DNA from 2 places in the Streptomyces sp. NPDC023527 genome. Region 2 is predicted to be linked to the other one. Evidence: riboswitches for the same ligand, from Rfam matches in the RefSeq annotation. Region 2 holds a riboswitch; the other holds the start of a gene.
The links. Region 2 has a riboswitch for thiamine pyrophosphate ahead of thiO (glycine oxidase ThiO). Riboswitches for the same ligand answer to the same signal wherever they lie in the genome.

Region 1: another riboswitch for thiamine pyrophosphate. It lies ahead of ACZ303_RS09575 (thiamine ABC transporter substrate-binding protein); the one in region 2 lies ahead of thiO (glycine oxidase ThiO).

What each region holds. Positions count from the first base shown of each region.
Region 1 covers NZ_JBVHJJ010000004.1:97,151-101,555, forward strand. The annotation lists gene ACZ303_RS09570 (ABC transporter permease) at 1-1,197, opposite strand, end outside; gene ACZ303_RS09575 (thiamine ABC transporter substrate-binding protein) at 1,269-2,357, opposite strand; TPP riboswitch at 2,353-2,458, opposite strand; gene rlmN (dual-specificity RNA methyltransferase RlmN) at 2,554-3,660, opposite strand; gene ACZ303_RS09585 (phosphatidate cytidylyltransferase) at 3,761-4,405, opposite strand, start outside.
Region 2 covers NZ_JBVHJJ010000001.1:124,120-128,524, reverse strand. The annotation lists gene ACZ303_RS00590 (Rv2175c family DNA-binding protein) at 137-502, opposite strand; gene ACZ303_RS00585 (NAD(P)/FAD-dependent oxidoreductase) at 593-1,762, opposite strand; TPP riboswitch at 2,015-2,127, shown strand; gene thiO (glycine oxidase ThiO) at 2,125-3,315, shown strand; gene thiS (sulfur carrier protein ThiS) at 3,312-3,551, shown strand; gene ACZ303_RS00570 (thiazole synthase) at 3,561-4,361, shown strand.

The DNA of each region.
Region 1 (4,405 bases), on a different contig from region 2:
CAAATCCAGTGGCGGTTCGTCCAGGGTGATCAGGAAGCCGAAGCCGACGGTCACGGCCGAGGTGCCCAGCGGCAGCATCAGCAGCGCGTCGAAGCCGCGTACGAGCCTGCCCGCGCGCCGGGTCAGCGCGGCGGCCGCGAGGCCGCCGACGAGCAGCGCGATGCCGGTGGCGGCCAGCGCGTAGCCCAGGGAGTTGCCGATGGCCTCCAGCGGGGCGACGACGAACGTGCCGCCGTTGTCGCCCACGGAGGTCAGAGCGCGGTAGAAGTCCAGGCCGTAGCCGTCGGGGCCGTCGAAGGAGCGCAGGACGAGCACGGCCAGCGGCAGCAGGACGAGCAGCGCGATCACGGCCAGCACGCAGCCCAGCAGCGCCCACTGGGCCGGGCCCTGCGGGGGGCGGGAGGTGTGCGCGGCGTCGACCAGCCGCAGGGCGGACTCCCGGCGGCGTACGGTCCGGGCGTGCACGGCCAGCAGCACGGCGACCGCGACGAACTGCAGGAGCGTGAGCACCGCGGCGGTCGGCAGGTCCAGCAGCTGCGCGGTCTGCTGGTAGATCTCCACTTCCAGGGTGGCGTAGCGGGGGCCGCCGAGGATCTGGACGACGCCGAAGGAGGTGAACGTGAAGAGGAAGACCATGAGCGCCGCGGCGGCCACGGCCGGGGCCAGGGCGGGCAGGGTGACCCGTCGCCAGGCGGCGAGCCGCCCGGCGCCGAGCACGCGTGCCGCCTCCTCCTGACGGGGGTCGAGCTGCGCCCAGAGGCCGCCGACGGTCCGTACGACCACGGCGTAGTTGAAGAAGACGTGGGCCAGGAGGATCGCCCAGACGGTGGTGTCCAGGCGGACGCCCCACAGCTCGTCCAGGAGCCCGCCGCGGCCGAGGAGGGCCAGGAAGGCCGAGCCGGCGACGACGGTCGGCAGCACGAAGGGGATCGTGACCAAGGCCCTCAGCAGCTGCTTGCCGGGGAAGTCGAAGCGGGCGAAGACGTACGCGCCGGGCAGCGCGAGGGCCAGGGTCAGGGCGGTGGAGGCGGCCGCCTGCCAGGTGGTGAACCACAGGACGTGGCCGATCGCGGGGTCGGTGAGCACCTCGCCCACCCGCCCGAACCGCCACCGCCCGTCGTCCTTGAGGCCGCGGGCGACGATGGCGGTGACGGGATAGGCGAAGAAGACCGCGAAGAAGGCGACCGGCACGGCCATCAGGCCGAGCCGCACCGCCGACTGCCGGAGAGCCGGGCGGAAGCCCTTCCGCGTGTCCTTCGGGGCGGCCGCTACTTCAGGACGATCGAGGACCATGCCTTGACCCACTGCTCGCGGTTCTTGGCGATCTTCTCCGGGGCGAGGGTCTGCGGGTCGGTGACCTTCACGCCGTACTTGGTGAACAGCTCGGGCAGCGCGGCGTCCTGGTTGGCGGGCCTGACGAACATCTGGAGGGGCATGTCCTCCTGGAACGTCCTGCTCAGCAGGAAGTCGATCAGGGCCTGACCACCCTTGGTGTTCTTCGCGCCCTTGAGCAGTCCGGCGAACTCGGTCTGCTGGAAGCAGGTGCCGGTCGCGACTCCGGTCGGGGCCTCCTTCGGCTCGGGCTTGACGCCCATGACCTCGGCGGGCGGGCTGGAGGCGTAGGAGACGACCAGCGGCTTGTCGCCCTTGGCCTTCTTCCCGCCGGCGGAGCCGGAGAAGCGCTCGCTGTACGCCTGCTCCCAGCCGCTGACGACCTCGACGCCGTTGGCCTTGAGCTTCTTCCAGTAGTCCTGCCAGCCGTCGTCGCCGTACTTGGCGACGGTGGCGAGCTGGAAGGCGAGGCCGGGCGAGGACGTCGCGGCGTTCTCGGTGACGAGGAGGTTCTTGTACTCCGGCTTGATCAGGTCGTCGAAGGACTGCGGCGGGGCCAGCTTGTGCTCGGCGAAGTACGCGCGGTCGTAGTTGACGCAGATGTCGCCGGTGTCGACCGGGGTGACGCGGTGTTCGGCGGCGTCGGCCTGGAGGTTCTTCGGGACGCGGTCCAGCCCCTTGGCCGCGTACGGCGTGAAGAGGTCCTGGTCGAGCGCCCTCGACAGGAGGGTGTTGTCGACACCGAAGAAGACGTCGCCCTGCGGGTGCTTCTTGGAGAGGATCGCCTGGTTGACGGCCTGGCCGGCGTCGCCGCCCTTGACCACCTTGACGGTGTAGCCGGTCTGCCGGGTGAACTCCTTCAGCACCTGCTCCGAGGCGATGAAGGAGTCGTGCGAGACGAGGGTGACGGTCTTGCCGCCGTCGGCTTCCTCGGAGCCGCCCGAACCGCCGCAGGCGGCCAGGACGGGCAGGCCGAGCGCGGCGACGACGGTCGCGCTCAGGGCACGCCGGAGGTTGGTGTTCATGGTGGTGCTGACTCCCTACGCCGGTATGACCCGGATCAGGTCCGAGGGTCTGCGGCCCATTGCCGCACTCTCAGCGCTCGCGCGCTCCCCTGTCGGATTGTTCACTTGTGCGAAGGCACAGTATCAGTGGCCTTCGGTGGCACCGGGCCACCGTATCCGCCGGCCTGCTTGTGCCTCCGGCCCGCGGCGGGCGGGCTCAGCGCTCGGTGGCCGCCAGCTGCCCGCAGGCGCCGTCGATCTCCTGGCCGCGGGTGTCCCGTACGGTCACGGGCACGCCGTGCGCCGCGATGGCCGCGACGAACGCCCGCTCGTCCTCCGGCCGGGAGGCCGTCCACTTCGAGCCCGGGGTGGGGTTGAGCGGGATGAGGTTGACGTGGACGCGCTTGCCCTTGAGCAGGCGGCCGAGGAGGTCACCACGCCACGCCTGGTCGTTGATGTCGCGGATCAGGGCGTACTCGATGGAGATCCGGCGGCCGGACCTCTCGGCGTACTCCCACGCGGCGTCGAGGACCTCGCGGACCTTCCAACGGGTGTTGACCGGCACCAGGGTGTCGCGCAGCTCGTCGTCGGGCGCGTGCAGCGAGACCGCGAGGCGGCACTTGAAGCCCTCGTCGGCGAACCGGTGCATGGCCGGGACCAGGCCGACAGTGGAGACGGTGATGCCGCGCTGGGAGAGCCCGAGGCCGTCCGGCTCGGGGTCGGTGAGGCGGCGGATGGCGCCCACGACCCGCTTGTAGTTGGCGAGCGGCTCGCCCATGCCCATGAAGACGATGTTCGACAGGCGCGCGGGGCCGCCGGGCACCTCGCCGTCGCGCAGGGCGCGCATGCCGTCGACGATCTGGTGCACGATCTCGGCGGTCGACAGATTGCGGTCCAGTCCGGCCTGGCCGGTGGCGCAGAACGGGCAGTTCATGCCGCAGCCGGCCTGGGAGCTGATGCACATGGTCACCCGGTCGGGATAACGCATGAGCACGGACTCGACCAGCTTGCCGTCGTGCAGCCGCCAGAGGGTCTTGCGGGTGGTGTCGTCGTCGCACGAGATGTGCCGGACGACACTCATCAGCTCCGGCAGCAGCTCGGAGGCGAGCTTCTCGCGCGCCGCCGCCGGGATGTCGGTCCATGCCGCTGGGTCGTGCGCATACCGTGCGAAGTAGTGCTGCGACAGCTGCTTGGCACGGAACGGCTTCTCGCCGATCGCGGCAACCGCCTCGCGGCGCTCGGCGGGCGAGAGATCGGCAAGGTGCCGCGGGGGCTTCTTGGCCCCGCGCGGCGCGATGAAAGTGAGTTCTCCGGGTGCAGGCATGGTTCTACCAGTGTCGCAGACGTACGAGCAGGGGCCCGCCGCCCTGTGGACAACGGACCCCTCACCCAAAGAAACACCAGCTCAGAGGTGGTGTGTGCGGCTAGGCGCCGCCGACGAAGACCACCATCAGCAACCAGACCACCGGCGCGGTGGGCAGCAGCGAGTCCAGCCGGTCCATGATCCCGCCGTGGCCCGGGAGCAGGGCACCCATGTCCTTGATGCCGAGGTCACGCTTGATCATGGACTCGCCGAGGTCGCCCAGCGTGGCGCTGGCCGCGACGGCCAGGCCGAGCAGCAGACCCTGCCACCACACCCCGTCGTCGATCAGGAAGTGCATGCACAGCGCGCCCGCCACCATGGCGAAGACGACGGCGCCCAGCAGGCCCTCGCGCGTCTTGCCGGGGCTGATGCGCGGCGCCAGCTTGCGCTTGCCGAACTTCCAGCCCACCGCGTACGCACCGGTGTCGCTGACCACCGTCAGGATGAGGAACGTCAGCACCCGCCACGCGCCGTCGCCGGCGGCGAGCATCAGGGCCACGAAGGTGGCCAGGAACGGCACGTAGAACGCCGCGAAGATGCCCGCCGTGACGTCCTTGAGGTAGTCGTCCGGCGGCTCCGTCATGCGCCACACGAGCACGGCGAGCGCGGTGAACGCGATGGCGACCCACGCGCCCTCGGCACCGTTGACGTAGCCCGCGATGACCATGGCGGCGCCACCGAGCGCGAGCGGCACCAGGGGAGCCTT
Region 2 (4,405 bases):
GTGTCTCCCCCCGGGTCGGCGGCGTACGGGCAGGGGCGCGCCCCTGCCCGTACGCCGGACGGTGTTCTCCACGCGGTTCTCCGCGTCCCGCGCGCTTACCCGCGCGGCTACCGCGCCTGTGCGCGGGTCGGGCGGCTCAGACGGCCAGCGCCTGGGCGCGGCGCTTCACCTCCGTGCCGCGATTCTCGCGCAGGGCCTGCGCAGGGGTGCCCGGCAGGGTCGGGTCGGCCGTGAACAGCCACTCCAGCATCTCCTCGTCGCTGAAGCCGTCGTCCCGCAGCAGGGTCAAGGTGCCGGCCAGGCCCTTGATCACCTTGCCGTCGCCGATGAAGTCGGCGGGCACCATGAGCACTCGGTTCTCGCCACGGCGCACCGCGATCAGCTGGCCTTCCTTGACCAGCTGCCGGACGCGCGTCACCTCGACGCCGAGGTTTTCGGCTACGTCGGGGAGGTTGAGCCAGGCGGGGACGAGAGCATCGATCTTTGCGTCAATCTCGGTCACGGGACAAGCCTGCCATCTGGGACTGACAGTCGGTAGCCGGGTTGACCCGACACGGGCCCAGCGAGTCGCCCACGAACCCCCGCCCGGCCGTCACACGGCGGCCGCCTTGAGCGGCAGCGACGCGTTCGCGGTCCTCGTACGGTCCAGGGTCGCGCCGCGCTCGATGAGCTTGCGCCCCTGGGCCAGGTCCCGGGGCCGGCCGACGGCCAGCAGCGCGACGAGGACGTCGTCACGCAGCCAGCACACGCTCCAGGCGGCGCTCGTGGGATCGCCGCGCCACACCAATTCGTCGCTGTCGAGGTGGTGGCCGGCGTACTGCACGAAACGGCCGAACTGCTCGGACCAGAAGTAGGGCACCGGGTCGTAGACCGGGCCCGGGGCCGGGGCGAGCACGATGTTCTGGGCGACGGTCCGCGGGCCCTGGAGGGCGTTGTCCCAGTGGTGGACCAGCAGCCGCTCGCCGTAGCGGGCGGAGGGGAAGGAGGCGCAGTCGCCGACCGCGTGGACGTCGGGCAGGGTCGTGCGCAGCCGCTCGTCGGCGGCCACCGAACCGTCCGCCGCGAGCTCGACGCCCGAGCCGGCCAGCCAGTCGGTCGCCGGCCGCGCCCCGATGCCCACGACCACCGCGCCGGCCGCCAGCCGGGTGCCGTCGGCCAGCACCACCGCGCCCGGCTCCACCGCGGCCACGCGGGCGCCGGTGAGCAGCCGGGCGCCGCTGTCGGCGTACCAGGTGGCCATGTGGGCGGCGACCTCGGCGGGCAGGGCGCCCGCCAGCGGCCGGTCGGCGGCCTCCACGACGGTCACCCGGCAGCCGGCCTCGCGGGCGGCGGTCGCGAACTCCGCGCCGATCCAGCCCGCGCCGACGGCCACCACGTCGTGCTGCTCGGCCAGCACCGGCCGCAGCCGCTGCGCGTCGTCCAGGGTGCGCAGCAGGTGCACGCCGGGGACGTCCTCGCTGCCGGGGAGCTCCAGGGGCCGCGCGCCGGTGGCGATGACCAGCACGTCGTATGGGACCGGGCCGGCGGTGGTGTCCAGCAGCCGCTCATCGGCGCGCAGGCCGGTGACGTCGACGCCGAGGCGCAGGTCTATGCCGAGGGACGCGAAGTCCACCTCGAACGCGGACCCCTCCGCCTTGCCCAGCAGCACGGCCTTGGAGAGCGGCGGCCTGTCGTACGGCGGGTGGGGCTCGGCGCCCAGCAGCGTGACGGTGCCGGACCAGCCCTGTTCGCGCAGGGCCACGGCGGTCTGCACGCCGGCCATCCCGGCGCCCACGATGACGACGCGACGGTCACTGGAGGTATGGGTTTCTTCCCGGTGCTCGCTCACCCGATCAACTGTAGGGCGGGGGCCGGGCCGGACCGGAGCACCGTGTGACGAGACCTCTGACACAGCGTCACGGTGTTTGGCGTGCTCCGGCGCCCGGCGCGGCGCGCGGGACGGGCTCCCGGGCGCCTCCGGGCGCCCCCATCCGGCCTTCCGGTCGCTTCGGGGCCCGTACTAGGGTGGCCGCTGCAAAGCACTCGCGGGAGCCCGGACGCACCGGGCTGAGAGGGAGGCTGGACGGCCTCCGACCGTACGAACCTGATCCGGGTCATGCCGGCGAAGGGAGGGGCTGGACACTCATGTACGCGTTGTCCACCGCGTCACCGGGGACGTGCGACGTCCTCGTCATCGGCGGCGGTGTCATCGGCCTGGTCACGGCGTGGCGGGCGGCCCAGCGCGGCCTGCGCACCGCCGTCGCGGACCCGTCGCCCGGCGGCGGGGCGGCACAGGTCGCGGCCGGGATGCTGGCCGCGGTGACCGAACTGCACTACGGCGAGGAGCGGCTGCTCGCGCTCAACCTCGCCTCCGCGCGGCGCTATCCGCGGTTCACGGCCGAGCTGGAGGAGGCGAGCGGCCAGGACACCGGCTACCGCGCGTGCGGCACGCTCGCCGTGGCCCTGGACGCCGACGACCGGGAGCACCTGCGGGAGCTGCACGAACTCCAGCTGCGGTCCGGTCTGGAGTCGCAGTGGCTCTCGGGGCGCGAGTGCCGCCGCCTGGAGCCGATGCTCGCGCCGGGCGTGCGCGGGGGTGTGCGGGTGGACGGCGACCACCAGACCGATCCGCGGCGGCTCGCCGCGGCCCTGCTCACCGCGTGCGAGCGGGCCGGGGTGGCCTTCCACCGCGCGCCGGCGGTACGGCTCCTCGTCGCCCGGGACCGCGCCGTGGGCGCCGAGCTCTCCGACGGCACCCGCCTGTCCGCCGGCCAGACGGTGCTCGCCGCGGGCAGCCGCAGCGGCACCCTCGCGGGCGTGCCCGACGCGGTCCTGCCGCCGGTCCGCCCGGTCAAGGGCCAGGTCCTGCGGCTGCGCGTGCCCCCCGTGTACGCCTCCGCGCACCGGCCCTTCCTCTCCCGGACCGTACGGGCGGTGGTGCGCGGCGGCCATGTGTACCTGGTGCCGCGCGAGAACGGTGAGCTGGTCGTCGGCGCGACCACCGAGGAGCTCGGCTGGGACACCACCGTCACCGCGGGCGGCGTCTACGAGCTGCTGCGCGACGCCCACGAGCTGGTGCCCGGCATCACCGAGCTGCCCCTGGTGGAGACCCGCGCCGGGCTGCGCCCCGGCTCCCCCGACAACGCGCCCCTGCTCGGCCCGACGGACCTGCCGGGGCTGCACACCGCCACCGGCCACCACCGCAACGGCGTGCTGCTCACGCCGGTGACGGGTGACGTCATGGCCGAGGTGCTGACCACCGGACGGCTGCCCGAGGAGGCCCGTCCCTTCTCCCCCCGACGCTTCTCGAACGCCAGCCAGGAGCTGCCCGTATGAACCCCACCGACCCCACCGACAGCCCCGAGGCCCACGTCGGCATCAGCGTCAACGGCGAGAGCCGCGCGATTCCCACGGGCCTGACGCTCGACACCCTGGTGGCCTCGCTCACCACGGCCCCCACCGGTGTCGCGGCCGCCGTCAACGAGGCGGTCGTACCGCGCGGCCAGTGGCCCGCCACCACACTCGGCGACGGCGACCGCGTCGAGGTCCTCACCGCGGTACAGGGAGGCTGATCAGCTCCGATGGCAGACGACCTGCTCACCATCGCCGACACCACGTTCACCTCGCGCCTGATCATGGGTACGGGCGGCGCGCCCAGCCTCGACGTCCTGGAGCGCGCGCTGCTGGCCTCCGGCACCGAGCTGACCACCGTCGCGATGCGCCGGCTCGACGCGAGCGTGCGGGGCTCGGTCCTGTCGGTCCTCACCCGGCACGGCATCCGGGTGCTGCCGAACACCGCGGGCTGCTTCACCGCCGGCGAGGCCGTCCTCACCGCCCGGCTGGCCCGGGAGGCGCTCGGCACGGACTGGGTCAAGCTCGAAGTGATCGCCGACGAGCGCACCCTGCTGCCGGACCCGATCGAGCTGCTGGACGCCGCGGAGATCCTGGTGGACGACGGCTTCACGGTGCTGCCGTACACCAACGACGACCCCGTCCTCGCCCGCAAGCTGGAGGACGTGGGCTGTGCGGCGATCATGCCGCTGGGCTCGCCCATCGGCTCCGGGCTCGGCATCCGCAACCCGCACAACTTCCAGCTGATCACCGAGCGCGCGGGGGTGCCGGTGATCCTCGACGCGGGCGCGGGCACGGCCTCCGACGTGGCTCTGGCCATGGAGCTGGGCTGCGCCGCGGTGATGCTCGCCTCGGCGGTCACCCGTGCCCAGGAGCCGGCCCTCATGGCGGAGGCGATGCGGCACGCGGTGGAGGCGGGCCGCCTGGCGCACCGGGCGGGCCGGATTCCGCGCCGCCACTTCGCCGAGGCGTCTTCTCCTGCGGAGGGCTTGGCCCGGTTGGATCCTGAGCGACCGGCGTTCGGCCCGTAACCGGGGGCGAGCCCCCGGGCCCCCCTTTGTCATCAAACGCCGGA